Regions from separate parts of the Actinomadura napierensis genome, predicted to be linked through region 1. Evidence: riboswitches for the same ligand, from Rfam matches in the RefSeq annotation. Region 1 holds a riboswitch; each other region holds the start of a gene.
What was found. A riboswitch is a leader RNA that binds a small molecule or an ion and turns the genes downstream of it on or off. The one in region 1 is predicted to bind cobalamin.
Positions count from the first base shown of each region.

Region 2: another riboswitch for cobalamin. It lies ahead of ABD296_RS22190 (CbtB domain-containing protein); the one in region 1 lies ahead of ABD296_RS34175 (ribonucleoside-diphosphate reductase subunit alpha).
Region 3: another riboswitch for cobalamin. It lies ahead of bluB (5,6-dimethylbenzimidazole synthase); the one in region 1 lies ahead of ABD296_RS34175 (ribonucleoside-diphosphate reductase subunit alpha).

Region 1 covers NZ_BAAAMR010000078.1:4,498-13,811, reverse strand. The annotation lists gene ABD296_RS34190 (aldo/keto reductase) at 1-263, shown strand, start outside; gene ABD296_RS34185 (hypothetical protein) at 315-611, opposite strand; gene ABD296_RS34180 (ribonucleotide-diphosphate reductase subunit beta) at 671-1,669, opposite strand; gene ABD296_RS34175 (ribonucleoside-diphosphate reductase subunit alpha) at 1,669-3,951, opposite strand; cobalamin riboswitch at 4,045-4,272, opposite strand; gene ABD296_RS34170 (hypothetical protein) at 4,380-4,991, shown strand; gene ABD296_RS34165 (YcnI family copper-binding membrane protein) at 5,068-5,784, shown strand; gene ABD296_RS34160 (copper resistance CopC family protein) at 5,781-6,320, shown strand; gene ABD296_RS34155 (group II truncated hemoglobin) at 6,395-7,162, shown strand; gene ABD296_RS34150 (FMN-dependent NADH-azoreductase) at 7,173-7,868, opposite strand; gene ABD296_RS34145 (sigma-70 family RNA polymerase sigma factor) at 7,945-8,865, shown strand; gene ABD296_RS34140 (class I SAM-dependent methyltransferase) at 8,768-9,314, opposite strand, start outside.
Region 2 covers NZ_BAAAMR010000039.1:31,057-40,370, forward strand. The annotation lists gene ABD296_RS22170 (thymidylate synthase family protein) at 345-980, shown strand; gene serA (phosphoglycerate dehydrogenase) at 1,170-2,756, shown strand; gene ABD296_RS22180 ((2Fe-2S)-binding protein) at 3,294-4,004, shown strand; gene ABD296_RS22185 (CbtA family protein) at 4,001-4,729, opposite strand; gene ABD296_RS22190 (CbtB domain-containing protein) at 4,739-4,972, opposite strand; cobalamin riboswitch at 5,006-5,197, opposite strand; gene ABD296_RS22195 (3-isopropylmalate dehydrogenase) at 5,328-6,383, shown strand; gene ABD296_RS22200 (branched-chain amino acid aminotransferase) at 6,559-7,662, shown strand; gene ABD296_RS22205 (hypothetical protein) at 7,732-8,304, opposite strand; gene ABD296_RS22210 (cold-shock protein) at 8,382-8,621, opposite strand; gene cimA (citramalate synthase) at 9,040-9,314, shown strand, end outside.
Region 3 covers NZ_BAAAMR010000059.1:12,817-22,130, reverse strand. The annotation lists gene ABD296_RS28845 (dihydrofolate reductase family protein) at 1-357, opposite strand, end outside; gene ABD296_RS28840 (RNA polymerase sigma factor) at 404-1,357, opposite strand; gene ABD296_RS28835 (RNA polymerase sigma factor) at 1,348-1,623, opposite strand; gene ABD296_RS28830 (YciI family protein) at 1,614-1,970, opposite strand; gene ABD296_RS28825 (DUF6069 family protein) at 1,990-2,391, opposite strand; gene ABD296_RS28820 (RNA polymerase sigma factor) at 2,349-2,939, opposite strand; gene ABD296_RS28815 (hypothetical protein) at 3,069-3,701, opposite strand; gene bluB (5,6-dimethylbenzimidazole synthase) at 3,747-4,361, opposite strand; cobalamin riboswitch at 4,396-4,587, opposite strand; gene ABD296_RS28805 (DUF4260 family protein) at 4,625-5,044, opposite strand; gene ABD296_RS28800 (hypothetical protein) at 5,226-6,659, shown strand; gene ABD296_RS28795 (class I SAM-dependent methyltransferase) at 6,676-7,374, opposite strand; gene ABD296_RS50665 (MFS transporter) at 7,500-8,051, shown strand; gene ABD296_RS28785 (MarR family winged helix-turn-helix transcriptional regulator) at 8,066-8,512, shown strand; gene ABD296_RS28780 (M48 family metalloprotease) at 8,535-9,314, opposite strand, start outside.

The DNA.
Region 1 (9,314 bases):
TCTCGCTGGCGGACCGGGTGGCCACGCTCGCCGCCGAGCAGGGCGTCACGTCGGCGCAGCTGGTGCTGGCCTGGCTGGTGGACCGGGGCGCGCTGCCGATCCCGGGGACGCGGAAGGCCGCCAACGCCCGCGCCAACGCGGCCGCCGGCGATCTCGCGCTGGACGCGTCGGCGTTCGAGCGGCTGGAGGAGATCGTCCCGCCGGACGCGGTCGCGGGCGCGCAGGGCAACGAGTCGTACCTGGCCAACCTCGACACCGCGTGACCCGCACGGGACGGCCCGCTCCGGCATGCCGGGGCGGGCCGTCCGTGCACGTCAGCGGCGAGGGCCGCCGCGCAGGCGGGACAGGAGCTTGCGAGCCTTCTCCTGGTTGCGCGGGTCGCTGATGAGCTGCTCCGCCTTCGCGCGCGCCTTCTGGGCCTGCGGGCTGCGGGCCAGCTGTTCGGCCTTGGCCCGCGCCTTCTGCCCCTGAGGGCCGTGAGCGAACTGCTCCGCCTTCGTGCGGGCCTTCTGAGCCTGGGGGCTATGGGCGAACTGCTCCGCCTTCGCCCGGGCCTTCTGCCCCTGCGGTCCCCGGACGAACTTCATGATCCGGTCGATGAGAGAAGCCACGTTCTTCCTCCTCGGCCTAGCTTCTCCCAGTTCAACGAGCACCCGGGCCGGAAAGTTCGTCAGAACGCCTCGTCGAACGCGACGCTGCCCTCCACGCCGATCTGGTAGGCCGAGACGCGGCGCTCGAAGAAGTTCGACAGCTCCTGGACGTCCTGCAGCTCCATGAACGCGAACGGGTTGGCCGTCCCGTAGCGGACGGGCAGGCCGAGGCGGACGAGGCGCTGGTCGGCGACGTACTCCAGGTAGGCGCGCATGTCGTCCGCGCCCATCCCGGGCAGGCCGTCGCCGCACAGGTCGCGGGCGAAGGCCAGCTCCGCCTCGACCGCCTCCTCCAGCATGGCGGTGACCTGCGCGGTCATCTCCGCGTCGAACAGGCCGGGTTCTTCGGCCCGGACGGTGTCGACGACGGAGAACGCGAAGGCCATATGGGCGCTCTCGTCCCGGAAGACCCAGTTGGTCCCGGACGCGAGGGCGTTCAGCAGCCCGCGGGAGCGCAGCCAGTAGACGTAGGCGAACGCGCCGTAGAAGAACAGGCCCTCGATGCAGGCGGCGAAGCAGATCAGGTTGAGCAGGAACGCGCGCCGGTCGGCGGCGGTGCTCAGCTCGTCGAGCGAGCCGAGCGCGTCGATCCACCGGAAGCAGAATCGCGCCTTCGCCCGGATGGACGGGATGTGCTCGATCGCCGCGAACGCGCGGGCCCGCTCGTCCTGGTCGGGCAGGTAGGTGTCGAGGAGGGTCAGGTAGAACTGGACGTGCACGGCCTCCTCGAACAGCTGCCGCGACAGGTACAGCCGAGCCTCGGGCGCGTTGACGTGCTTGTAGAGGTTGAGAACGAGGTTGTTCGCCACGATCGAGTCGCCGGTGGCGAAGAACGCGACCAGCCGGTTGACCAGGTGCCGTTCGGCCGGCGTGAGGCGGGCGAGGTCCGGCAGGTCGGAGGCGAGGTCGATCTCCTCGACCGTCCAGGTGTTGCGGATCGCGGCGCGGTAGCGCTCGTAGAAGTCGGGGTAGCGCATGGGCCGCAGGGTCAGGTCCATGCCCGGGTCGAGCAGCGGCATTATTGGCAGGCCTCGCAGGTCTCGGGGTTCTCCAGGGAGCAGACCGCCGCGGCGACGGTCGTCTGCGCGATCCGCGTGGCGGGGCGGGAGCGCAGGTAGTAGGTGGTCTTGAGGCCGCTGCGCCACGCGTAGGCGTACATCGAGGACAGCTTCCCGATCGTCGGGGTCTCCATGAACAGGTTCAGCGACTGGGACTGGTCGATGTACGGGGTGCGGGCGGCGGCGAGGTCGATGAGCGCCTTCTGCGGCAGTTCCCAGGCCGTCCGGTAGAGGCTGAGCATCTCCTCCGGCAGGTCGACCAGGCCCTGGATCGAGCCGTTGGCGCGCTTGATCGCCTCGCGGACGGCGTCGTTCCACAGCCCGAGCGATTTCAGGTCGTCGACGAGGTAGCCGTTGATCTGCAGGAACTCGCCGGAGAGCGTCTCGCGCTTGAACAGGTTGGACACCTGCGGCTCGATGCACTCGTAGCAGCCAGCGATGGACGCGATCGTGGCGGTCGGCGCGATCGCGATCAGCAGCGAGTTGCGCAGGCCGACGTCGGCGATGCGGGCGCGGAGCGCGTCCCATTCGGCGGGACGGGTCGGCGCGGCGTCCGGGAAGTGGTCGAGGTGCAGCTTCCCGCGCGCGGTGCGGGTCTCGGCGTAGGCCGGAAGCGGCCCGTGCGCCTCCGCGAGGTCGGCGGACGCGGCATAGGCGGCGAGCGCGATCTCCTCGGCGATCCGGGTGGACAGCTCGCGGGCCTCGGCGGAGTCGAACGGCAGCCGCAGCGTGAAGAACACATCGGCGAGGCCCATGACCCCGAGCCCGACGGGACGCCATTTGCGGTTGGCCGTTTCCGCCTCGGGCGTCGGATAGAAGCCGCGGTCGATGGTGCGGTCCAGGAACCGGACGGCGGTCCGGACGGTCGCGCGCAGCCGGTCCCAGTCCACCCCGGACGGCGAGACGTGCGCGGCCAGGTTCACCGACCCGAGGTTGCACACGGCCGCCTCGTTGTCCCCCGTGACCTCCAGGATCTCGGTGCACAGGTTGGACAGGTGGACGGTCCGGCCCGGCTCGGCGGTCTGGTTGCAGGCCCGGTTCGCGGCGTCCTTGAAGGTCATCCACCCGTTGCCGGTCTCCGCCAGCGTGCGCAACATCCGCCCGTACAGCTTGCGGGCCGGGACCTGCCGGACGTACCGGCCCTCCTTTTCGGCCGCCCGGTACGCGGCGTCGAAGGCGTCGCCCCACAGGTCGGTCAGCTCCGGGACCTCCTTCGGGTCGAACAGCGACCACGTCTCGTCCGCCTCGACGCGGCGCATGAACTCGTCCGGGATCCAGTTCGCCAGGTTCAGGTTGTGGGTGCGGCGCGCGTCCTCGCCGGTGTTGTCGCGCAGCTCGAGGAACTCCTCGACGTCGGCGTGCCACGGCTCCAGGTACACGCAGGCGGCGCCCTTGCGGCGGCCGCCCTGATTGACGGCGGCGACGGACGCGTCGAGGGTGCGCAGCCACGGGACGATCCCGTTCGAGTGCCCGTTCGTCCCCCGGATCAGCGACCCGCGCGAGCGGACCCGCGTCCAGGAGATCCCGATCCCGCCCGCGTACTTGCTGAGCCGCGCGACCTGCCCGTACCGCTCGTAGATCGCCTCCAGCTCGTCGCGCGGCGAGTCCAGCAGGAAGCAGGACGACAGCTGCGGGCGGCGGGCCGCGGAGTTGAACAGCGTCGGTGAGCTGGGCAGATACGACAGCGTGCTGAGCAGCCCGTACAGCTCCGCCGCCTCGTCCACGCTCTCGGAGAGCCCGACGGCGACGCGGAGCAGGAAGTGCTGCGGGCGCTCCAGGACGAGCCGGGTGCGCGGATGCCGCAGCAGGTAGCGGTCGTAGAGGGTGCGGAGCCCGAAGTACCCGAACCGGTCGTCCGCGTCCTCGTCGATGAGCGCGTTCAGGGCCGCGGCGTTGGCGGCGACGAACGCGGCGGGGCCGTCCGCGAGGAGGCCCTCGGCGTGCGCGGCGGCGACGGACCCGGCGAACGTCCGGACGCCGGCCTCGGCCGCCTCGTCGCGGACGCGGGCGGCCAGCAGCCGCGCGGCGACCCGGGAGTACCCCGGCTCCACCGCGACGAGCGCGGCGGCCTCCCGGGTCGCCAGGTCGCGCAGGTCGGCGGCGCTCGCGCCGGCGCCGCCCCGGACCGCGCCGAGCACCCGTTCCGGCGCGGTCCCCTCGATGCCGGCGCAGGCCGCCGCGACCTCGGCGGCGATCCCCCCGGTGGCGGCCGCCTCCGCCGGAGCCCGCATGGTGACTGTCACGTTCTCTCCCTCGTGAGCCGGCCTCGCGAGGGCGTGCGAACGGGCGCGACGGCATGCTGCCGCGCACCGTCCCCCGGCTCACCCGCGAAGCCTCGGACGTACGGCGTGCATGGCAGGTCTTCGGACTCGCGGGCGCCCGCGCCTCCTGCCGGAGACGCGACCTACTGGCCGTCGCTTCCCGATCCGGTCGCCCGGTTCAGTGCCTGTGACGGCGGTCGTTCCCGCTCACCGCTGCGGGGCAGTCCCGGACTCTCACCGGGTTCCCTCTCACGACGCCCCCGCCGCGAGCGGCGGGGGCGAACCAGCACGGGGTTGAACCCTACATCTTGTTGATCCTCATTGCGCAACCCCAACATGTAGGGCGCGTCGGGACCGGTTCCCGGGGTCGGATGCGGCCGGCCGGACGGAGGTGGGACGATGTCCCCGTCATGTCCCCGCGTCCCCGGCAGCCGGTCTTCCGCACCGCGCGCGCAGTCGTCTTCGCGACCGTCTGCGTGTCGTTGGCGACCCTCGGCCACGCCCTGGCGTCGCACGAGCCGGTGCCCGGCTGGGCGGTGCTCGCCGGGTTCGGCGCGGTGCTGGTGGTCACGCTGGCGCTCGCGGGCCACGAGCGGTCCCTCCCGACGATCACGGGCGGGCTGCTCGGCGGGCAGTTCGCGCTGCACGCGCTGTTCACGGGCGCGACCGACGGCATGCGCCACTGCGAGGCCGCCGTCCAGGCGGGGCACGGCGCGGCGATGCCGATGCACGGCCCCGGCACCTCGATGACGCTCGCGCACTGCGCGGCGGCCGTGGTCGCGGCGTGGTGGCTGCGGCGCGGCGAGCGGGCCGCGTGGTCGCTGGCGCGGCGCGTGGCGTCCGCCGCCGACCGCCCGATCCGGCTGCTGCTCGCCCTGCTGCTCGTTGAACCGGCGGAGCGTCCGGTCCGTACCCCCGTGGTGCCGGTGGCGGCCGGCGCCATGGCCACGGGACGTGCGCTCCGGCACCAGGTCGTCCGGCGGGGACCCCCGCCGCGTTCGAGGGCGCTCGCTCACCTCTGAGCGGAGCGCCGTACGTCACCGGACGCCGGTCCCGGCGTGTCCGGTCCGACCCGTACGACTCGAACGGAGTTCCGTTTTGCCTTCCCTGTCGCACGCCCGCCGCCTGGGCGCGGTCGCGTCGCTGGCCGGCCTCGGCGTCATCGCGCTCGCCACCGCCGCGTCCGCGCACGTCACCGTCAACCCCAAGACCGCCGAGCAGGGCTCCTACGCCAAGATCTCGTTCCGGGTGCCGAACGAGGAGGACAAGGCCGACACGACCAAGCTCGTCGTCGACCTCCCCGCCGACCACCCGGTCTCGTCGGTGTCGGTCCGCCCCGTCCCCGGCTGGACGGCGAAGGTCGTGGAGTCCAAGCTCCCGGCGCCGGTCAAGACCGAGGGCGGCGAGCTGACCAAGGCCGTCACCCAGATCACCTGGTCCGGCGGGAAGATCGAACCCGGCCAGTTCCAGGAGTTCGACGTCTCGCTCGGCCCGCTGCCCACCAACACCGACACGATGACCTTCAAGGCCGACCAGACCTACTCCGACGGCCAGGTCGTCAAGTGGGAGCAGGACCCGGGCGACGGCTCGAACGAGCCCGAGCACCCGGCGCCCACGCTGAAGCTCACCCCGAAGGGCGCCGCCGACACCGCGGCCGCCGGGCTCACCGCGCAGTCGAAGCCCGCCGCCGCCAAGGCCGAGGCGGACTCGGACGACGGCACCGCGCGGGTGCTCGGCGGCGTCGGCATCGGCGTAGGCGTGATCGGCATCGCGGTCGGCGGCTACGGCCTGTCCCGCGCGCGGAGCCGGGCGTGACCCGGGCCGTCCGGCGCGCCGCCGCCGGGATCGCCGCCGCCGGCGCCGCGCTCGCCCTGACCGCGTCCCCCGCCTCCGCGCACACCTCGCTCACCGGGGCCAGCCCGGGGCAGGACGCGACGGTCGCGCCGCCCGCGCAGGTCGTCCTGACCTACGCGGACCCGGTGCAGCTGCCGCAGGTGGTGATCACCGACGCCAAGGGCGGCCGGCACGAGTCGGGCGCGCCGCAGGCGGTGGACAACAAGGTCACCGAGGCGGTGAAGGGCACGCTGCCGAACGGGGTCTACACGGTCGGCTGGCGCGTGGTGTCGCCGGACGGCCACCCCATCAGCGGTACCTACAAGTTCACCGTCACCGGATCGGCGGGCGCGGCACCGGCTGCGTCGGCCTCGGCGTCGGCCTCCAAGGCGTCCGGGCGGGCCTCGGACGGCTCGTCCGGGTGGCTGTGGATCGGCCTGATCGCCGCCGTCGTGGTGGTCGTGGGCGGCGGGTTCGCCTGGTACCGGCGCTCGTCGGGAGCTTCCGGCGAAAAATGATCATGGGGCTTCCGGTCGGGTGATTACAGGATTACATTGATGACCCGACCGGAAGCTCGCGCCTTGGGGGTTCAGTGATCGTCGAGTACATCCGCTACCGGATCGACCGGGCGAAGGCGGAGGAGTTCGAGGCCGCCTACGCGCGCGCCGCCGTCCCCCTCGCCGCCGCGCCGCAGTGCGTCGACTTCGAACTGTCCCGCTGCGTGGACGAGCCCGAGTGCTACATCCTGCGGATCTGCTGGACGTCCGCCGAGGACCACTCGCAGGGCTTCCGCTCCGGCGAGCACTTCCCCGCCTTCTTCGCCGAGATCAAGCCGTACGTCCAGCAGATCGAGGAGATGCGGCACTACGAGCGGACGCCCGTACGCGGCGCCGGCTCGTCCGTCCCGACGATGTACGACTGGGCCGGCGGCACGGAGGCACTGGAGAACCTCACCAAGGTCTTCTACGGCAAGGTCCTCAAGGACGAGCTGCTCATCCCGCTGTTCGAGCACATGCCCCCGGACCACCCCACGTGGGTCGCGATCTGGCTGAGCGAGGTGTTCCGCGGCCCCGACCGCTACAGCCAGGAGCGCGGCGGCTACCACCACATGGTCCGCCAGCACCTCGGCAAGGCGATCACCGAGGCGCAGCGCCGCCGCTGGGCGACCCTGCTCATGGACGCGGCGGACGAGGTCGGCCTGCCCGCCGACCCCGAGTTCCGCGCCGCGTTCGCGTCCTACATCGAGTGGGGTACCCGCATCGCGCTGGCCAACTCCCAGCCCGGCGCGACGCCGCCCCTCGAAGCGCCCATGCCGCACTGGGGCTGGGGCGTCGCCCCGCCGTACGTCCCGTCCAAGTGACCCGCCGCCGCTAGCGGGAGGCCAGTTCGGTCACGGCCTCCCGCGCCGCGGCGAGCGATTCCGCCGCCATTTCCCTGAACCGCGCCAGGTGCGGGACGAGGTCGGCGAGCGTCATTTCGGCGTTGACGAACTCCACGTCGTCGTCGGCGATGCCGAGATTGGCGAAGTAGGCGCGCAGATACGGCTCCTGGAAATCGAAGCCCTCGCGCGGCGCGCCGGGGCCGTAGGCGCCGCCGCGCGCGGTGACGACGACGATCCGCTTGCCGCGCAGCAGGCTCTGGCCGGTGTCCGGGTCGGAGTACGCGCCGGGAAAGGTGACCCGGTCGATCCACGCCTTCAGCGACGCGGACACCGAGAAGTTGTACATCGGCGCGCCGATCAGCACGGTGCCCGCGTCCCGGAACTGCTCGATCAGCGGAAGGGTCAGCGCCCATTCCCGCTCCTCGGCGCCGTTCTCGATGAGCGCGTCCACCTTCGCGGGCGGGACGTATCCGTTCCTCTCCACGCGGCGTCCCAGCGCGCAATAGGCCGCGGAAATCGGCGGCACCGGCTCGGCGACGAGGTCGCGGTACCGGTGTTCGGACGCGCCGTGCCGCTCCTTCCAGACCTCCGCGAACCGCGCGGACAGCCGCCGGGTGATCGAGTCGCCGGAGTGGCTGGAGTCCAGGTGCAGCAGCGAGGTGGCCTGGTCACGGGCCGATAGCATGAGTGAGCGCCCCTTCGTTCCGATGTCGTCCTTGGTTCCCACCGATATGACGACCCGCGACGACGAAAGGGGACCGATGGACGAGCAGGCGCTGGCCGAGCGGTTCGACGAGTGCCGCGGCCACCTGCGGGCGGTCGCGTACCGCATGCTCGGATCGCTGGACGAGGCGGACGACGCGGTCCAGGAGACCTGGCTACGGGCGTCCCGCGCGGGCGCCGGAGACGTCGCCAACGTGACGGGCTGGCTGACCACGATCGCCGGGCGGATCTGCCTCGACATGCTCCGGGCGCGGCGGCGCAGGGGCGAGGAGTTCGGCGGCCTCACCGGAGTCGAGCGGGCGGACGGCCGCGACCCCGAGGAGGAGGCGCTGCTCGCCGACGCGGTGGGGCTGGCGATGCTGGTCGTCCTCGACCGGCTGGCGCCCGCCGAGCGCGTCGCGTTCGTCCTGCACGACCTGTTCGCCGTGCCGTTCGCGGAGATCGCCGGGATCGTGGAGCGGACGCCCGCGACCGCGAAGAAACTGGCGAGCCGCGCGCGGCTGCGCGTGCACGGGGCGCCCGCGCTGCCCGCCGCCGACCTCGCGCGCCAGCGGAAGGTGGTGGAGGCGTTCCTCGCCGCGTCCCGCTCCGGCGACATGGACGCGCTGCTCGCGGTGCTGGCGCCGGACGCGTTCCGGCGGGCCGAGCCGGCGGCGGAGCTCCGGGGCGCCCACCGCATCGCCGGGGAGACCGCCGCCAACCCGGCGCGCGCCCGGAACGCCCGCATCGCCCTGGTCGACGGCGCGATCGGCCTGGTCGTCGCGCCGCGGGGCCGCCTCGCCGCCGTCCTCCAGATCACCGTCGAGGGCGACCGCGTCGCCGGCTACACCGTGATCGCCGACCCGCCGCGCCTCCGCCGCCTCACCCTCGCCGTCGCGGCTCCTTGCGGGCGAGGAGGTGGCCTTGGCGGTAGCGCTCGCCCTCGGCGGGCTCGCGGCGGAGCCGTCCGATCTCGGTGAAGCCGGCCTTCTCCACCAGTTCGGCGGCGGTGTCGATGGGCCAGCGGTGCGCGGGCGCCACCTTGTGGTCGAACGGGACGCACTCGGCGGTGTCGGAGGTGAAGAAGCCGAGCAGCAGGTGGCCGCCGGGCGCCAGCATCCGGTGGAAGGCGGCGAGCAGCTCCGGCACCTCCTCCGGCGGCGTGTGGATGATCGAGTACCAGGCCAGGACGCCGCCGAGCGAGCCGTCCGGCACGTCCAGCTCGGTCATCGGGGCCTGGTCGAACCGGACGCCCGGGTGCGCCGCGCGGGCGATCCGGATCATCTCGGCGGACACGTCCGCGCCGAACGCGTCGCAGCCGAGCGAGCGCAGGTGGCCGGTGAAGTGCCCGGGCCCGCAGCCGAGGTCGGCGACCGGCCCGGAATCCCGCGTGAGCTGCGCGAACGCGTTGATCATCGCGAGATCCAGC
Region 2 (9,314 bases), on a different contig from region 1:
TGGACAGATTGTCCAATGACCCTTGTGCGCCCGGGTGGTCAGAATGCGGGTGGAGATGGCCTGAGGGGTAAAAGAACCTATCCTTTTGGCCCACCTTGCCGGATACTTGAAGAAAGTCGCGACGGCCGTGGCCGGCGCGGGAGCACCTGCGCGAACACTCACGTGGCCGCCGCCGGAGCGGCGTTGGGGCGAGTCCATGAGTGGTGAGAGGCTGTCAAGGATCCTCTCGGGGCGGCCGGCCGGGCGCGCGGCGCAATTCATCACCGGCGCGGCAATGCCGCGGGCAGGAAAACACCCGTTCCGCATTGGCGGTGATCGGGCCGGCAATGGCGCGGAGAGATGACGTGCAGGCGCGAGACAACGACGTCCGGCGCTGGGAGACGTGCGGGAGGGCGTGGATCGGCGTCCTGCGGCACGTATGGGCGGCCGGAGTGGCCGGCATGGAGGACGTGGGGCCCATCATCGAGGGGCCCCCGCTGATGTTCGAGATCAGCTCGCTGAGCTGGGAGGATCCGATCCTGCTCAAGCACGGCGACCGCGACCGGATCGCGCGCCGCGCCCAGGAGCGCGCCCGGGACGCGGTGACCGGCCGGTACGGGCCGCGGCTGCGCGACCTCGACGGCGTCGACCAGCTGCGCTGGGTCGTCGGCCTGCTGCGGGCCCGGCCGTGGACGACCAGCGCGTGGATCTCGCTGACGCTGCCGGGGGAGGACGCCGCCGCGGTGCCGTGCCTGACCGCGCTGTCGTTCCGCATCCGCGGCTACCGGCTGATCATGACCGGGATGTTCCGGTCGCAGGACGTCTTCCGGGGCTACCTGGCCTACATCCCGCTGCGCGAGGTCCAGCTCCAGGTGGCCGAGGAGCTGGGCCTGCCCGCGGGGCCGCTGCGGGTCTTCGTGGACGTCCCGCACGTCCGGGTCGCCGAGGCCGAGCGGGTCGCCGCCGTGCTGGCCGCGGTCCCCGAGCCGAACGCGGCCTGACCGGCTCCGGAGGGTAAGGGCGGGCCCGGCACGGCGGACACAGGGGAGTTACCGGCCGGTGTTTCCCTGCCGCGAACCCCGCCGCCCGCCGGGGGATAGACTCGCCGCTGGGGGCGAGGGCACGACGAGGTGACTCGCGACTTCACCTGCACATCAGCCGAACATCCGACTTCCCGAAGGACTGTTTCCTTGAGCAAGCCCGTCGTCCTCGTCGCAGAAGAGCTCTCCCCGGCCGGCATCGCCGTGCTGGAATCCGACTTCGAGGTCCGTCACGTCGACGGCAGCGACAAGGCCAAGCTGCTGCCCGCCGTCGCGGACGTCGACGCCCTGATCGTCCGCAGCGCCACCAAGGTCACCTCCGAGGTCTTCCAGCACGCCAAGAGGCTGCGCGTGGTCGCGCGCGCCGGCGTCGGCCTCGACAACGTCGACGTGGAGGCCGCCACCAAGGCCGGCGTCATGGTCGTCAACGCGCCGACCTCCAACATCGTCACCGCCGCCGAGCACGCGATCGCGCTGCTGCTGGCCACCGCGCGGAACGTTCCGCAGGGCCACGCCGCCCTCAAGCAGGGCGAGTGGAAGCGCTCCAGGTACACCGGCGTCGAGCTGCAGGGCAAGACCGTCGGCGTGCTCGGCCTCGGCCGCATCGGCGTGCTGGTCTCCCAGCGCCTCGCCGCGTTCGACATGAACGTGATCGCCTTCGACCCGTACGTGCAGGCCGCGCGGGCCGCCCAGCTCGGCGTCAAGCTCGTCACCCTCGACGAGCTGCTCCAGGAGAGCGACTTCATCACCGTGCACCTGCCGAAGACCCCCGAGACCCTCGGCCTCGTCGGCGACCGCGAGCTGCACCAGGTCAAGCCGAGCGTGCGGATCGTCAACGCCGCGCGCGGCGGGATCGTCGACGAGGAGGCGCTCGACCTCGCGCTGAAGGACGGCCGGGTCGCCGGCGCCGGCATCGACGTGTTCAGCAGCGAGCCCTGCACCGACAGCCCGCTGTTCGTGCACGACAACGTCGTGGTCACCCCGCACCTGGGCGCCAGCACCCACGAGGCGCAGGAGAAGGCCGGCACGCAGGTCGCCCGCTCGGTGAAGCTGGCGCTGTCCGGCGAGTTCGTGCCGGACGCGGTGAACGTCCAGGGCGGCGCGGTCGCCGAGGACGTCAAGCCCGGCCTGCCGCTGGCCGAGAAGCTCGGCCGCATCTTCACCGCGCTGGCCGGCGGGGTCCCCGTCCGCCTCGACGTGGTGGTGCGCGGCGAGATCGCCGAGCACGACGTCAAGGTGCTGGAGCTCGCCGCGCTCAAGGGCGTGTTCGTGGACGTGACCGAGGAGGCGGTGACGTTCGTCAACGCGCCGCTGCTGGCCCGCGACCGCGGCGTCGAGGTCACCCTCACCACCAGCGAGGACAGCCCCGACTGGCGCAACGTGGTGCAGGTGCGCGGCACGATGGCCGACGGCGCGGTGGTGTCGGTGTCCGGCACGCTGACCGGCCCGAAGCACGCCGAGCGGATCATCGAGATCAACGGCTACAACATGGAGCTGGTGCCGACCGCGCACATGGCGTTCTTCTCCTACGTCGACCGCCCGGGCATCGTCGGCGCGGTGGGCAAGCTGCTCGGCGACGCCGCGGTCAACATCGCCGGCATGCAGGTCGGCCGGGACGCCAAGGGCGGCAAGGCGCTGATCGCGCTGACCGTCGACTCGGGGATCCCGGCGCAGCTCGTGGACGCGATCACCGCCGAGGTGGGCGCCGACATGGGCCGCCGCGTGGACCTCGACTAGGACCGGGAGCACCTGGTACCGAGAGCAGCTCGGGACACCGCCGCGGGCGGGCGTCCGGCGATCGTGCCGGCGCCCGCCCGTGGCATGTCGCGAACCTGATCGCGTCTCATATGTTGAGATTTTACGCCACGGGTCGGGACAGCCGCCCGGACGGCGGGTAGCGTGGTTCGTAATCATGCGGCTTTTCGCGGTAATCCTTCGCTGCCGCAGCGGGGCCTGATATCGGCAGGCCGGCACCGCTGCGGAGGTTCCGCCCGGCCATGAGCCCGATCCCGCGCCCGGACACGCGCGAACCGCGCGTCCCGGCGGCCCTCCGGCACCAGCCTCAGCGATTCGGAGCGATCATGAACGACACCACCTGGACCAACGCGCCCGCCGACGACGCCGCCGAAGAGGCGGCCCGGGCCCTGCAGACGGCCCTGGACCGCCGCGACAACGGCGGCCACCCCTCCCGCTAGCCGCTCCGGTCGGCACGCCCCTCTGGTCGGCACGGCCCTCCGGTCGGCACGGCACCGGCGGCATGGCAGGGTGAAGCCCATGCCGCCGCCCCTGCCCGCCGGGACCGAGGAGGTCGCGCGGGCCCTGCGCGCCGCCGGGCGCCTCGGGCCGTACTTCGCGATCACCACCGATCCGGCCGAGGAGGCCGATCCGACGTGGCGGCCGCTGCCCGAGCGCGACCCCGTCCGGCTCGCCGACCTCACCGACCGCTACGCCGAGCGGCTCGGCACCGGCGAACGGCGCGTCGCGGCGTCCATCCTGTTCCAGGGCCTCGCGTCGCGGCTGTGGTCGCCGGTCGTCGCGGCGGCGGTCCACGGGATCGTGCCCGACCTGTCCGGCCTGCACTGGCGATGGGCGCCGGGCGCGCCCATCGCCCTCTGGCTCGCCGACCCGCGCGGATGGCGCGCCGACGGCCCGGCCGAGGCCGCCGATCTCGTCCACGACGCGGTCGTCACCGGCCAGCTGGAGCCGCTGCGCGCCACGATGCGGGCCGTCTCCCGCCTCGCGGACGGCCTGCTGTGGGGGAACGCGGCCTCCGCCCTCGCCGGCGGCCTGAACGTCGGCCCGCGCGACCCCTTCCGCGGCGCCCTCGTCCGCGAACTGCTGGCCCGGCCCCCGCTCGCGGGAGCGGGGGCGTTCGGCCCGCGCGGATTCGTCCGCCGCAACTGCTGCCTGTACTACCGCGTCCCGCCCGGCGGGGAGATGTGCGGGGACTGCGGTCTCCGCCGGGCGCCCGGTCGCTCCGGTTAGGCGGGGGCGAGGGACCGGCGGCGGGCGCCGGCCCGTTCCGTCAGGTAGCCGAACAGCAGCCCGATCGTGGCCCACAGGACGAGCTGGACGCCCAGGGAGGCGATCCGGAAGTTCCACAGGACCGTCGCGGGGAAGTGCTCCGGGATCGCGTCGGGCTTCGGCGTGAGCCGGTACACGACCGCCAGCAGGACGGCGTAGCCGATCGCGGTCACCGTGACCGCGTTCCAGGCGCCGAGCCGGGGGACGAGGCGGCGGCACACGATCACCGCCGCGGTCGTCGCCAGCACCCCCAGAGCCATCATGCAGAAGTACAGCGCCGTCCGGCCGCCGATGGTCGTCGGGTTGCCGACCGCCGGGGGCGTCGCCGGGTACTTCAGGAACGGCACCAGCTCGATCGCCACGAACCCGGCGAGGGCGACCAGGGCGGCGGTGGCGCGGGCGCCGAGCCGTCCGAGCCGCCCGGACGCGAAGGCGAACGCGATCGAGAACAGCCCGCCGAGCGCCACCCCGTACACCGCCATCGCGGTGATCAGGCCGGCGGTCTGCTGCACGGTGCGGCTGACGACCTCGGGTTCGTGCCCGGCGTGCTCGGCGTGCGCCTTCGCCTCCTCGAACGCGATGGCGTGCCCGACCTGCGGTTCCCCGTACAGCCAGGCGATGACCAGTGCGAGGGCGGCCGCGGCCAGGCCCGCGAGCATCCCGCGGACAAGCAGTGCTCTCATCATCGGCCCGGCCTAGTGGCAGGGGAAGCCGAGCAGGTGCCGGCCGTCGTGGGTGAACTCGTGCACCCAGGTGCCGCCGAAGACCGACGTCGCGCCCTGCTCGGCGCCGACGAAGTAGATCAGGATCGCGGCCAGCGCCACGGCCAGCACCGCCCAGGGGACGATGTCGCGGATCGGCAGGCGCAGCGGCGCGGGGGACGGCTCGGCCTGCGGGGACGCGGCGGACGGTACGGCGGACTCGGCCATGTCGGGTTCTCCTCACGGGGTGCACTCGCCCCGGTTGCGGGAGGACGACGGGTCAGTGTCCTGACTCCCAGATCGCCGTCTCCCTCCGACCTTCCCGCCGGCGCGTGCCGGTCGTGGTCGTCGAGCGGGGGAGACTCCCTGGTCACAGTGGCGGGACCGTCCTGGATTCGCACCAGGTTCCTGCGCACCGTCGCCTCGATGTGAACTTGTCGAGGAGAGCGTCTCCTCTCGCACCCGGCCCGTCAACCCCGCGAAGAGTGACGAAGGTGACGCCCCGGCCGCCGGCGGCGAGACCCGCGTACCGGGATATGAGATGAAAGCCCAAGCAGTGAGACGTTTGCAGTACAGTACGCCCATGGCTTCCCGCAGCATTCGTCTGGCCGTCATCCCCGGTGACGGGATCGGCCCCGAGGTGGTCGCCGAGGGACTGAAGGTCCTCGAGGCCGTCGCCCCGTCCGGCGACCTCGCGTTCGAGCAGACCTCCTACGACCTGGGCGCCGCCCGCTGGCACCGGACCGGGGAGACGCTGCCCGACTCGGTGCTGGAGGAGCTGCGCGGCCAGGACGTCATCCTGCTGGGCGCCGTCGGCGACCCGAGCGTGCCGAGCGGGACGCTGGAGCGCGGGCTGCTGCTGCGGACCCGCTTCGAGCTCGACCACTACGTCAACCTCCGCCCGGTGAAGCTGTTCCCGGGCGTGAAGACCCCGCTGGCGGACGTCACGCCGGACGACATCGACATGGTCGTCGTCCGCGAGGGCACCGAGGGCCCCTACACCGGCGTCGGCGGCGTCCTGCGCAAGGGCACCCCGCACGAGGTCGCCACGCAGGAGAGCGTCAACACCGCCTTCGGCGTCGAGCGGGTCGTCCGGTACGCGTTCGAGGTCGCGGCGTCGCGCCCCCGCAAGAAGCTGACACTGGTCCACAAGGACAACGTCCTCACCTTCGCCGGCGACCTCTACCAGCGCACGCTGAAGCGGGTCGGCGCGGAGTACCCGCAGGTCGGCACCGACTACTGCCACGTCGACGCGGCCACCATGTTCTTCGTCGGCCAGCCGCAGCGCTTCGACGTCGTGGTCACCGACAACCTGTTCGGCGACATCATCACCGACATCGGCGCCGCGATCGCCGGCGGCATCGGGCTCGCCGCGTCCGGGAACGTCAACCCCGACCGGACGGCGCCGTCGATGTTCGAGCCGGTGCACGGCAGCGCCCCCGACATCGCCGGGCAGGGCAAGGCCGACCCGACCGCCACGATCCTGTCGGTCGCGATGCTGCTCGACCACATCGGCGCGGACGGCGCCGCCCGCCGCGTCGAGCAGGCCGTCTCCGACGACCTGGCCGAGCGCGGCGCCCTCGGGACGCGGTCGACCGCCCAGATCGGCGACGCGATCGCCAAGCGAGTATCGGGCTGAGGGCGCGCCTCTCCGGCTACGAGCAGGGACACTCCGGGCGCGCCTCGCGGCGCGCCCGGTTTCCGTATGCGCCGCGTGCGAGGAGTGGGGTCGAGGAACGAAGTACGACAATAGGGACTAAGGACGCCGCAGCGGCAATGGAGCCGCACCGGCGATCGGGAGAGGACGAACGGCGATGAGCGACACCCTGGACTTCGAGATCACGCTGACCGAGCGGCCCGCGACGGCCGCCGAGCGCGAACGCGTCCTGGCCGATCCGGGCTTCGGCCGGTACTTCACCGACCACATGGTCACCATCCGGTACTCGGCGGACCGCGGCTGGCACGACGCCAGGCTCGAGCCCTACGGGCCGATCCCGATGGACCCGGCCAGCCAGGTGTTCCACTACGCCCAGGAGCTGTTCGAGGGCCTCAAGGCCTACAAGCAGCCGGACGGCTCGATCGTCACCTTCAGGCCGTACATGAACGCGGCCCGGATGAACCGCTCCGCCAAGCGGATGGCCATGCCGGAGATCCCCGAGCAGCTGTTCGTCGACGCCGTCGAGCTGCTCGTCCGCACCGACAAGGAGTGGGTCCCCGACTCCGAGGGGCACAGCCTCTACCTGCGGCCGTTCATGTTCGCCACGACCCGCGCGCTCGGCGTGAACAGCCCGGCGAACGAGTTCCTGTTCATGGTCATCGCCTCCCCGTCCGGGCTGTACTACCCGCGTGGCATCAAGCCGGTGTCGGTGTGGCTGTCACAGGACTACACCCGCGCGGCGCCCGGCGGCACCGGCGAGGCCAAGTTCGGCGGCAACTACGCCGCGTCCTTCGCCGGCCAGGCCGAGGCCGTCGAGCAGGGCTGCGACCAGGTCGTCTGGCTCGACGCGGTGGAGCACCGCTGGGTCGAGGAGGTCGGCTCGATGAACCTGATGTTCGTCTACGGGTCCGGCGCGCAGGCCCGGCTGCTCACCCCGTCGCTCACCGGCACGCTGCTGGCCGGCGTCACCCGCGACTCGATGCTCAAGCTCGCCCCCGACCTCGGCATTCCCGCCGAGGAGGGCAAGATCAGCATCGACGAGTGGCAGGCCGGCTGCGCGTCCGGCGAGATCACCGAGGTGTTCGGCTGCGGCACCGCCGCGATCATCAGCCCGGTCGGCCGGGTCAAGGGCAACGACCGGGAGTGGACGATCGGGGACGGCGAGCCCGGCGAGATCTCCATGAGGCTGCGGCAGGAGCTCGTCGGCATCCAGTACGGCACCCGCCCGGACCCCTACGGCTGGGTCCACCAGATCGTCTGATCGTGGAAGCGCCCGATGGCGCGCCCGTCCCCGGGTGCGCGCCATCGGGCGCCGTCATGTGCGGCCAGGTCAGCGGCCGAAGCGCACGGTGGTGGTGACCGCGGAGCCCGCGGTCTTCGGGCTCACCCCGTGCGAGTCCGGGTTGATCGCGTAGTGGAACGCGAACCCGACGTAGGCCCGCCCGGGCCTGCCGTTGACCTGCACCGGGAAGGTGCAGGTGCCCGACAGGGCGTAGACCTTGCGGACGCGGTGCGGCTTGACGGTGGAGTGCCAGACGTAGCCGACGGGGATCACGTGCCGGTCGTGGTAGTGGCCGTTCAGGCCGGTGGCGGTGCAGACCGCCCGGCCCCGCGCGATCGCCCGCAGCTTCTTGCTCGTGATCTGGAACGACCACGGCATCGGGTACTGCCGGGAGTACCGCCCGGTGAGCCTCACCTGCGCGTGGAACGCGCCGATCCGGTCCCGGTGCGCGAATCCCTGCTGCCGTTTCGTGAACACGAAGTAATGAGCCGCGCGCGTCGCGGAGGCGCGCTCCGGACGGCCGGCGGCGGACGCGGCGGACGCGGCCGACACGGTGCCGAGCGCCATTGTCAGGGCCGTTCCGGTGATCAGGGCCGTCCGGCCGAAACTCTGCATGCGCATTCCAGGCATTCCCTTCGGAAATGGTCGCCGTCCGCCGGAGCCGGCGGGCGGCCGTGGCGGGTCCGCCGCCGGGATCCTCAGTTCCGGCCGGCCCTCCGCACGTCCAGCGCGCGGTAGGCGTAGCCGTCCTGCTCTGCTTCCTCCCAGGTGAACAGCACGCTCTCACCGGGATCCAGGGAGGCGAAGCCGCCCGGCTCGGTGCGCACGACGGAGAAGTGCGCCCAGACCCCGCCGGGGAGGTCCGGCGAGACCAGCACCCCCCAGCCGTTCTCGTCGTCCCAGGACGCGACCGTTCCGCGAACCGGTTCACCGCTCATCGGAAATCCCCTCATCCGGCGGACAGCGCGATCCTCGGTCATTTGCAGGGCAATGCGCAAGCGCATTTACGCGACGAAAACCTTACTTAACCTTGGGCTCGCATTTTCTGTCCTTCAATGCACCCTGATGCCGTGAAATAGATCGATGTTCGCGGCGTGGGTGTGACAGGTCGGTTCAAGCCCGGATCCGGCGTGTTCTGCGGACCCGGCGCGGCGGCGCCCGTCTCAACATCCGAGACAAATGTCCATGCACGTGGGAGGGTGTGGCAGACTGGGTCGCATCATGCGCCACAGCCTCGTCATTATCGGCTGGCGCGCCGGCATCTAACGGGACAACGCCGGCGCGCAGACCTCTCACGTCCGTGAGGGGTCTTTTTTGTGTCCTGGCGCTGATCACCCATCCCTGGGGGAACCGACCATGCAAGGCGACGACTTCCACGTCTACGACACCACGCTCCGCGACGGCTCGCAGCAGGAGGGGCTGAACCTCTCCGTCACCGACAAGCTCGCCGTCGCGCGCCACCTCGACGACCTGGGCGTCGGCTTCATCGAGGGCGGCTGGCCGGGAGCCAATCCCAAGGACACCGAATTCTTCAGGCGGGCTCTGACAGAGCTGGACCTGAGGCACGCGCGGCTCACCGCGTTCGGCGCGACCCGCCGGGCCGGGGTGAAGGCGGCCGATGACCCCCAGGT
Region 3 (9,314 bases), on a different contig from region 1:
CAGGTCCGCGATGGCGGCCGCGACGTCACCGGACAGGACGGTCGTGTCCGCCCAACCCGGTTCGGTGAGCGTGTTCGATGCCACGTACTTGGGCCGGGTGTTCAGGGCTTCCGCGATGGGGTTGCTGCCCGGATCCATCGCGCCCCAGTAGCCGGCGAAGAACTCGTAGGTCCACCGGCCGAACAGGAACGCGCCGGCGCGCCGGTAGGTCTCGTTGACGAACGTCATGGCGTCATCGTCGAAATGCCCCATGGCCCATCCGTCGCGCTCGAACCCGGCCCTGTGCTCCTCTTCGGACGGGCCGTTCCCCTGCATCACGCCATCGACGGAGACCTGCGTGGTGGTCCTCAGTTTCATGATCGTTGTTCCCTTCGGCGTCGTGGTCGGTCGTGGCCGGCCGCGTTCAGGTGTCGGGGGCGAGGCGCGCGCGTCGTGTCCGCAGGAAGGTTCGTTCGGTGTCATTGGTGGCCAGGGTGATCGCCTGGTCGTAGGCGGCGATGGCTTCGGCGGTACGGCCCAGCCGGGTGAGCAGGTCGGCGCGGGTGGCGGGCAGCAGGTGATAGCCCGGCAGGTCCAACGCGTCGATGGCGGCCAGCGCCGGTGCGGGACCGTGCACCTGGGCGACGGCGACCGCGCGGTTGAGCGCCACGATCGGTGTCGGGGTGTGCTGCAGCAGCTGGTCGTACAGCGCCAGCACCTGTGCCCAGTCGGTCTCGGGCCCGTCGGTGTGCACGGCGTTGATCGCGGCCTGCAACTGGTAGGGCCCGGGCCGGGCACGCCGCAGGCACCGGCGCACCAGCTCATGCCCCTCGGCGATCAGTTCCCGGTTCCACAACGACCGGTCCTGATCCGGAAGCACCACCAGCTCGCCCGAAGGCCCCACCCGCGCGGGCCGCCGCGCTTCGGTGAGCAAGAGCAGCGCCAGGAGCCCGATGACCTCGGGCTCGTCCGGCATCAGCTCGGCGAGCGCCCTGGCCAGGCGGACGGCCTCCCGGCACAGGTCGCTCCGCAGCAGCTCCCCCGACGTGGAGGTGTACCCCTCGTTGAAGACCAGGTACAGCACGGTGAGCACCGGCGGCAGCCGATCGGGGAGCTCGGCGTCGCCGGGCACCCGGTAGGGGATGCCGGCGTCGCGGATCTTCTTCTTCGCGCGGACGATCCGCTGGGCGACGGTCGCCTCGGGGACCAGGTAGGCCCGCGCGATCTCGGCCACCTCCAGCCCGCCGAGCAGGCGCAGGGTGAGCGCGGTCTGCGCGACCGGCGACAGCGCCGGGTGACAGCAAGTGAAGATCATGCGGAGCTGGTCGTCGCGCACCGGTCCCACCTCCTCCGGCTCGTCGGGTTGGTTCAGCAGCATGGCCTGGGCGTGGCGGGCCTGGCGGGTGGATTCCCGGCGCAGCGGTCGATCGCCCGGTTGCGGGCGGTGGTCACGATCCACGCGCCGGGGTTGGGCGGCGTCCTGTCCCACTTCTGGACGGCCGTCGCGAACGCATCCTGAACGGCCTCCTCGGCGAGCCCGATGTCACCCAGCAGGCGCGTCAGCGTGGCCACGCACCGGCCGTACTCGGCCCGGTAGACGCCGTCCAGGTCCACCCGCCCGAGCCCGTCCACGCTCAGTCCCACTGCGCGTCTTCGAACGGACGCACCTCGATCGGGGCCCCGCAGGCCAGCGCGCACTTCTCGGCCCAGGCCAGCGCCTGGTCGAGGTCGTCGCACCGGATCACCCAGAACCCGCCGAGCTGCTCCTTGGTCTCGGCGAACGGGCCGTCGGTCATCGTGGTGGTGCCGTTGCCGGGGTGGACGACGGTGGTGGCGGACGAGCCCAGCAGGCCGCCGACGAACACCCACGTACCGGCGGACTGCATTTCGGTGGTGACCTTGCCCGTCCGGGCCTGCTGCGCCTGCAGTTCCGCTTCGGACGGCTGCGGCGCGCTCTCGTCGAACTGGACGGCGAGCAGGTACTTCTTCACGGTGAACTCCTCCGAGGGATCAGGCGGACAGGCGGCGGGCGATGGCCGGGATCACGATCGCGGCGGCCACCAGGTGCGTCATCATCAGCAGCATCTTCGTGGCCGCGGCCGCGTCCGCGAGCACATCCGGCACCAGTGACAGCGCGGTGAGCACGATCGTGGTGCGGACGAACGCCGTACGCGGACGGCCGGCAGCGCGGGCCAACACGAGGGCGAGCACCAGGCCCACCACGGAGAAGACGGCGGTCAGCATGGCGAACCCGGTCAGCGGGATCGCCTTCCCGCCGACGGCGAGGCTGATCCCGGCGGACTCGCCCACGGCGGCGACGGCCGCAGTCGCCGCGGCGGCGACCGCCGCGGCGGTCAGGCCACCGGTGATCAGCGGCTTCGCGGGAACGGTGGTGGTGGTCGTGACGGACATCGTGTGCCTCCGGTGAGGGGCGGCCGGCCCGTTGCCGGCCTCTCACCTTGGCTACGAACCGGCTCGACGCCAATCGACACCACAGCAGAAAAATCAGAAAACGCACCCATCGGCCGGGCCCGCTGCAGTCCGGCCAGGGCCGGGCTCAAGCCGAGGCTCGCCGCCGCTACCGCCGAGGTCACGCTGCTCTCGTGGCTCTCCACGGCGTCGGCGGTGTGCATTCGCGCCATCGCCCGGTAGCGGCGCAGCTCGTCGCGGCGGTGACGGCTGATCAACCGGGTCGCGATGCCGTAGAGCCAGGGCCGCGCCGACGCGTGCGCCGTGTCGAACGCCGCGCGGCGCCGGAAGGCGATCAGGAACGTCTCGGCCGCGATGTCGTCCGCGGCGTCCGCGCCGAGCCGCCGGTCCACGTAGCGGTGGATCTGCGCGTAGTGCCGGTCGAAGAGGTCCGCGAACCGTTCGGGGTTCCGCCGGGCCGCGGTGATGACGTCGGCGTCGGACGGCTCCGGCCCGGTTGATCTGCTCGTCTCAGAGGGGGCGCCCGTCACGGCTGGTCCCGCGATGCTGGGGGAGTGGCCATGGGGGACCCTTCTGGCGGCGTGGAGGGTGGTCACGTCCTTGATTGCCCGGAACCGCCCCGACCCTTCTCGCGGCGGCGGGTCGGTGACCGCGGCCGGTCAGGGGGCGGCGGGTGAGCGTCCGACGGCGTCCTGTGCGTGGACGGTCGTGAGCACCATGCCGGCCAGCTCCGGCACGGACCGGCCGGTTCCCGTGTCGATGCGAGCGAGGCCCAGCCTGTCGACGGCGTCCAGCATGAGGGTCTGGTAGCGCTCGGTACGGGCGAGGAACCGGTTCATCAAGTGCCGTTCCGTGGGCGTGGACTCGTCGTAGCGGCCGGACGCTTGCACCCGGGCGCGCAGGACGGCGGGGTCGGCGGTGAACCACACGGCGGCCGTGTGCGGGACGGCCAGTTCTGCGACGCGGGCCGGCCAGAGCGCCGAGCCCTCCAGGACGAGTCCGGGGCCGGGCCCCGTCGCGTGATCCGTGACGATTTCCGCGATGCGGGGCCACAGCCTTTCGTAATGGTCGAGGACGGACCTGATCAGCTCATCGGTCGTGAGCGTCGCGTAATGGTCGGCGACGTGCGGCGGGACCTCGCGCTCCGGGGTGCGCCAGGGCCGTCCGGGGTGGCGTGCCAGGTAGTCCGTCGACCTGTGCTCGAAGCCGAGCTCGTCCGCCACGGCGGCCGCGATGGTCGACTTTCCGGTGTTCGACGTCCCTCCGATCAGTACCACCCGTATTTCGCCCATGGCGGCGACCTTACTGTCTGGGGCCGGACCATTCGGGTGCCGCGTTCACCAGCGGTCGTGGTGGAGGGCGGCGTCCAGAGGACGGCGCCGGCGCCAGCCGTGCCGTTCGAGATCGGGGACCGTCTCCAGGTGCGTGACCGGGCCCAGGCACAGCCAGGCGACCGGCCGGATGCCCTTCGGTATGCCGAGGAGGTCGCGCAGGTGCGGCTCCCGGTAGAACGACACCCAGCCGACGCCCAGGCCTTCGGCCGTGGCCGCCAGCCAGAGGTTCTGGATCGCCAGGCACACCGAGTACAGGCCCGCGTCGGCGATCGCGTGCCGTCCGAGGACCGCCGGGCCGCCGCGCTCGGCGTCGTAGGTGACCACGATCGACAGGCTCGATTCGAGCACCCCGTCGATCTTGATGCGGGCGAAGCGTTCGGCGGCGTCGCCGGTGAGGGCGGCGGCGAAGGCGTCGCGCTCGGACTGGACGTGGTCGTGGAAGGCGCGCCGGACGTCCGGGTCGCGGACGACGACGAAGTCCCAGGGCTGGGAAAGGCCGACGCTGGGCGCGGCATGCGCCGCCGTGAGGACCCGGTCGAGGACGTCCTCCGGGATCGGCGCGCCGGTGAACTCGGCGCGCACGTCGCGGCGGCGGTGGATGACGTCGTAGAGGTTCATGGGCAGGCTCCCGCTGCGGTCGGGCCGCCGGGACGGCGGCCGTTGGAGCGAGGCCGGTCTTCGGACTCCCGGATCGACGCTGGGCCGCCCGCCTTCCCGGCCTGAGGGCCAGTGGCCGCGCTCGCGCGCGTGGGCGGCAGCTCCCCGGTCACCGCGGCGGGCCCGTGCCGGATTCGCACCGGCTTCCCGATTCTCCCCGAGGGGCACCTCGCGTCAGTTCATGCCATCGGGGATCGTACCGGCACCGCCGGGAGCGGGCGAGGTCAGCGGCGCTGGAAGCCGTCCTTGGTGCGCAGGCCGTAGCCGGCGGCGCGGTCGATCGAGATGTGGGCGAGCCAGCCGCAGAGACCGGCGAAGATCGGCGCCCACGTGATCGGTGAGACGGTGTAGAGCGCCATCAGCGCGAGAGGGATCAGCGCGCGGTGCGCGGTGTTGTAGTACGGGACGGCGCGCGCCGGAAGCTGCCCGCGTTCGACGGTGTGCGCGTCGCGCGCCCCCGCCAGGAACGTCAGGTCGGGCGCGATGAAGAACGCGACCGCGACCAGCGCCGCGAGCCAGCCGTGGTTGAGGCCTTCGATAACGGCGAACGCGCTCCAGAACAGCGCGTTCGCCGCCCAGGCGACGCGGCGGGCGACGAGCGGGACGGAGTGCTTGCGGACGCTCGGGACGGTGACGCTGCTCATGGCCTGCGGCCCTCCTGCTTGGCTAATGATGTTAGCTACAAGCTAAGGCTAATAACCTTAGCTGTCAAGCTATGTCGACGAGGAGGGGTCGGTCGGGCGAGCGCCTCCGGCCCTGTGGGCGCCGGGCGCTCTGCTCGGAAACATCCCCGGGGGAGTGGATCTTCACTAGGGTTCTGGGGCCATGTCCCATTGGAGCCAGCGCACGCAGATGCGGTTATGGATCGTCGCCGTCGCCATTACCGCAGAACCGACGGTGAGGGGCGTCGTCATCTCACTGTTGGGCGTGAAGAGGGGCGCCCAGGGCTATCTCAGTGTCATCGCTTCCGATGCCTGCCAGGGGTGGTCGCACCAGTCCGAACTCTGGTCCGTTCCGGGATACTGGCTGCTGCACGGCTTGCCGATCCTGGTCGTTTTGCCGGCCTTCCTCTTGTGGCTGATGGTCCGGCGGCGGTTCGTCGGCTGGGCGACGGCGGCGGTGCTCGCATTCGTGACATTGGCCGAGCCGGCTCTCTACGGCTACGACGTGGCGCGCTGGGGGGAGCAATGCGTTGGTCTGTGGTTGCCGATGGGCGGCTGGGGGGCTGTGCGCTGGGCGTACGGCGCGGTGCCCCTGGTCCTCATTCTCGTTTCGACCTACCGGCCCGGTCCTCGGATGCCTCGCCTGGTCTGCGGGACGCTCGTCGCCGGACTCGTCCTCTGCGCCGCCGCCGACCAGGAGACGCCGCCCCGCTATGCCGCGAGCGGGGCCGACTGCAGGCATGCCGAACGCGCCGACATGTCAGGGAAGGTGCCGTTCACGCAGGTGATGGCGAAATTGTCGCAGCGTGAAAGGGAGATCGCCTTCCTCTGCTCCGTTCGTGGTTACACCCTGGGCTATGGGGGCGGATCGCCGCATGGCGACCTGCTTACCGACAGCGAACAGATCGAAATCGGACGGCGTGCATGCCGTGGAGAGTCGCTGTGGAGCGCAGGAATGCCGCGAGGCATCATCCCGCCGGCGATTCAGCAGATGGCCTACCTGTGCCCGGAGACGGCGGACGAACGGCGAGTAGCCCAGGAGCGCTCGACAGCGGCCCTCCACGCGCAGTACAAGCAGAACGTGGCGAAGGCATTGGCGACCTGCCGGCGCGGCATTCCGGCGGGGTTCCATCCCGTCCGGCAGGCCACGCGGGTCATCGATGGCGGGGAGAGCAGCAGCTACCTGGTCGGCGACGAAGGGAGCTCAGGGAAATCCCTCGGCGCAGCCGTCCATGATGGCCTGGTCGCGAGCGGCGACGGCGAAGCCACCGTCATCACCGGGACCGAGAGCCGGCTGTGCGTGACCGTCCGCGCCTACAAGAAGGCGCCGCCTCTCGCGCTCAAGGGCTGGGAACGCGTCGCCGAAGTGGGATTCGACAGCGCGAAGGGGCACGCGTTGCTGACGGCGATGGACGGCCCCCTGCCCTTCCCGGCCGTGACCGTCGCCGGCCCGGGTCACTACCGGCTCCGCGTGTACGTGCGCGGCCGTCGGGCGCCCGAGACCCTGATGGACGAGCCTCCCAACGAGCGGCATCTTCTCGTCGTCTTCCCCGGAAAGGGGATGAAGCCGAAGACCTACAAGAACACCGAGCGCTGACGCCGGGCCGCAGGGGTCAGAGGGGGCGGGCGGCGATCCAGCCGCCGTCGTCGTCCAGGAAGCGGTCGAAGCGCAGGCCCGCCGCCTCCAGAACGGTGGGGAGCTCGTCGTCGCCGAGCTGCCGGGACGTGAACGAGTGCGTCCAGCGCCGCTCGCCCATCCGGTACTCGATCGTCGCCACGACGAGCCCGGGCGCCGGGCGCTCGACGTCCGTCATGCGGTATTGGACCCCGTCGTGGGCCCATTCGCGCGGGGCCGCCTCCGCGTGCCAGCGGGGCGTCTCGCGCTGCATGATGACCACGCCGTCCGGCCGGACGTGCCGCCCGCAGGCCGCGAGGAGGGCGTCCCGGTCGCCGTAGTTGACCAGGTACGACATCAGCAGCACGCAGCCGAACCGGTCAGGCAGGTCCAGATCCTGGATCGGCGAGCACACGGTGCGCGCACCCTGGATGCGGGCCAGCATCGCGGCCGAGTCGTCCACGGCCGTCACCGGGTGGCCGAAGTCGAGCAGGGGGTGGGTGACCCGCCCGGCGCCCGCGCCCAACTCCAGGATCGGCGTGCCGGCCCGGATCGCCGTATGGACGAGCGCGGCGCTCGCGATGTCCGGCGGCATCGCGGCGTAGAACTCGACCGCCGAACCGTCCTGCGCGATCTCGCCGGGCCCCGTCCCGGCCGTTCCCGTCCCCGCCATAGCGTCGCCTCCTTGCGCTGCCATGATCGAATGGTCGGTGCGCCGTCCCGCCGCCGTCAAGGCGCGCGGACCCGGCCCGTGGTCAGGCGGCCGTCGCCGCGGACGGCCATCTCGGGGACGAGCGCGACGCCGCGGCCGAGGGCGGCCATCTGCTCGCCGCCCTCTACCCCGACCCGGACGAGCGGTCCCGGCGGATCGGCGCGCTCGTTTCGATCACCGGCCTCGGCATCGTGGCGGGGCCGGTGCTCGGCGGCGCGCTGGTGTCGCTCGCCGGATGGCGGCCGGTGTTCCTGGTGAACATCCCGGTCGCGGCGCTGGCGCTCGCGGTCTCGCGCGGGCTGAGCGGATCCGCGTCGACCTGGTCGTGGCGGTCGCGTCGCAGCTCGTCTACTACGGCCTGCTTCACGCTGACCCAGTGGATGGTGGACGCGCGCGGCCTGACGCCCCTGCAGGCGGGCCTGGCGTTCCTGCCGATGACCGTCCCGGTGGCGTTCGTTGTGGACGGTGTTCGCCGTGCAGGTGCTGATCGGGGCGGGCAGCCCGCTGGCGATCCCGCGCTCGGTGTGGCGCCCTCGGTACGCTGGCCGCGACCGGGTCCGTGCTGGTCGCGGTCGCGGTGCCGGTGGCCGTGGTGGTGGCGCTCGCCGGGCGCCGGCCCGAAGCAATTCGACAGCTTAAACTGGACAGCTTGGCCTGAATAACTTAGGATGGTGTCATGGACGACACCGCGCAGGCCATCTCGCCGTCGGCCGCCCGCGCCGCCCGTGAGGTCCGGATCGTGTTCAGCCGGCTGCGCCGCAGGCTGCGGGAGATCGGCGGCGGCCACGACCTCACCCCGTCGCAGACGGCGGTGCTCAGCCGACTGCTCAAGGACGGCGCGGCCACCGCGAGCGGGCTGGCAGCGGCCGAACGGGTCCGTCCGCAGTCCATGGCCGCGACGATCGCCGCGCTGGAGGAGCGCGGGCTGATCCGCCGCGACCCCGACCCGCAGGACGGCCGCCGACAGCTGGTCACGCCGAGCGACGCCGGCCGCGAGTGGGTCGAGGGGTCCCGCCAGGCCCGGGACGAGTGGCTGAGCCGCGCCCTGCAGGACCGCTGCACCGAGGAGGAGCGCCAGACGGTCCTGAAGGCGTTCGCCGTCCTGGACCGCCTGGTCGAGTGACCGGCGCGGCGGAGCGGCCGGGTCAGGACGCCGCCGCGCCGGACCCGGCGGACAGCCGCCGCAACCGCTGGTCCATGCCCGGATGCTGCTGGAACACGTTCCACAGGCGCCCCGTGCGGTGGCGCGTCGCGTTCGCCTTCGCGAGCTTCTCCAGGCCGCCGCGCAGCGCCTCCTTGGAGATGGTCCGGGCCGCGTAGTCGTCGGCGGCCCGCTCCATCCGGATCCCGGCGAGCCCCTGCACGAGGAAGATCGCGGGCACCGCCAGCAGCGACAGCGTGCTCGTCACCGCGTGCGGGAGCCCCGCCGCCCGCAGGCCCGCGAGCGCCAGCGTCAGAACGGCGATGGACCCGATGTAGCAGCCCACCTTGATCAGCTGGTGCTTCTTGCGGATGTGCGCGACCTCGTGGGAGAGGACCGCCGCGAGTTCCTCGGAGTCCAGCTCGTCGAGCAGCCGGTCGGAGATCAGCACGTAACGCCAGCGAGGGAGGACGCCGGACGCCATGGCGTTCCCGAGCCGTTCGGCTCCGGTGTCCAGCACCCGGACGTCGGCGATCCGCACGCCCTGCTCGCGGCACAGCGCGAGAAGCCGCTCGCGCCGTTCCGGGTCCATTCGCCGGGTCTTGAGGGCCAGGCGCATCATCAGCGGCGAAATGAGCACGAACAGGACCGTCCAGAGGCCCAGGAAGGCGGCGAACGCCATCGGCAGACGGGCCGAAAGCCACATGATGGGACGCAGTGCCGCCAGCCAGAGCAGGCCCGGCAGCATCATCACCGCCGAAAGGCGCAGCAGGCGGCTCAGTGC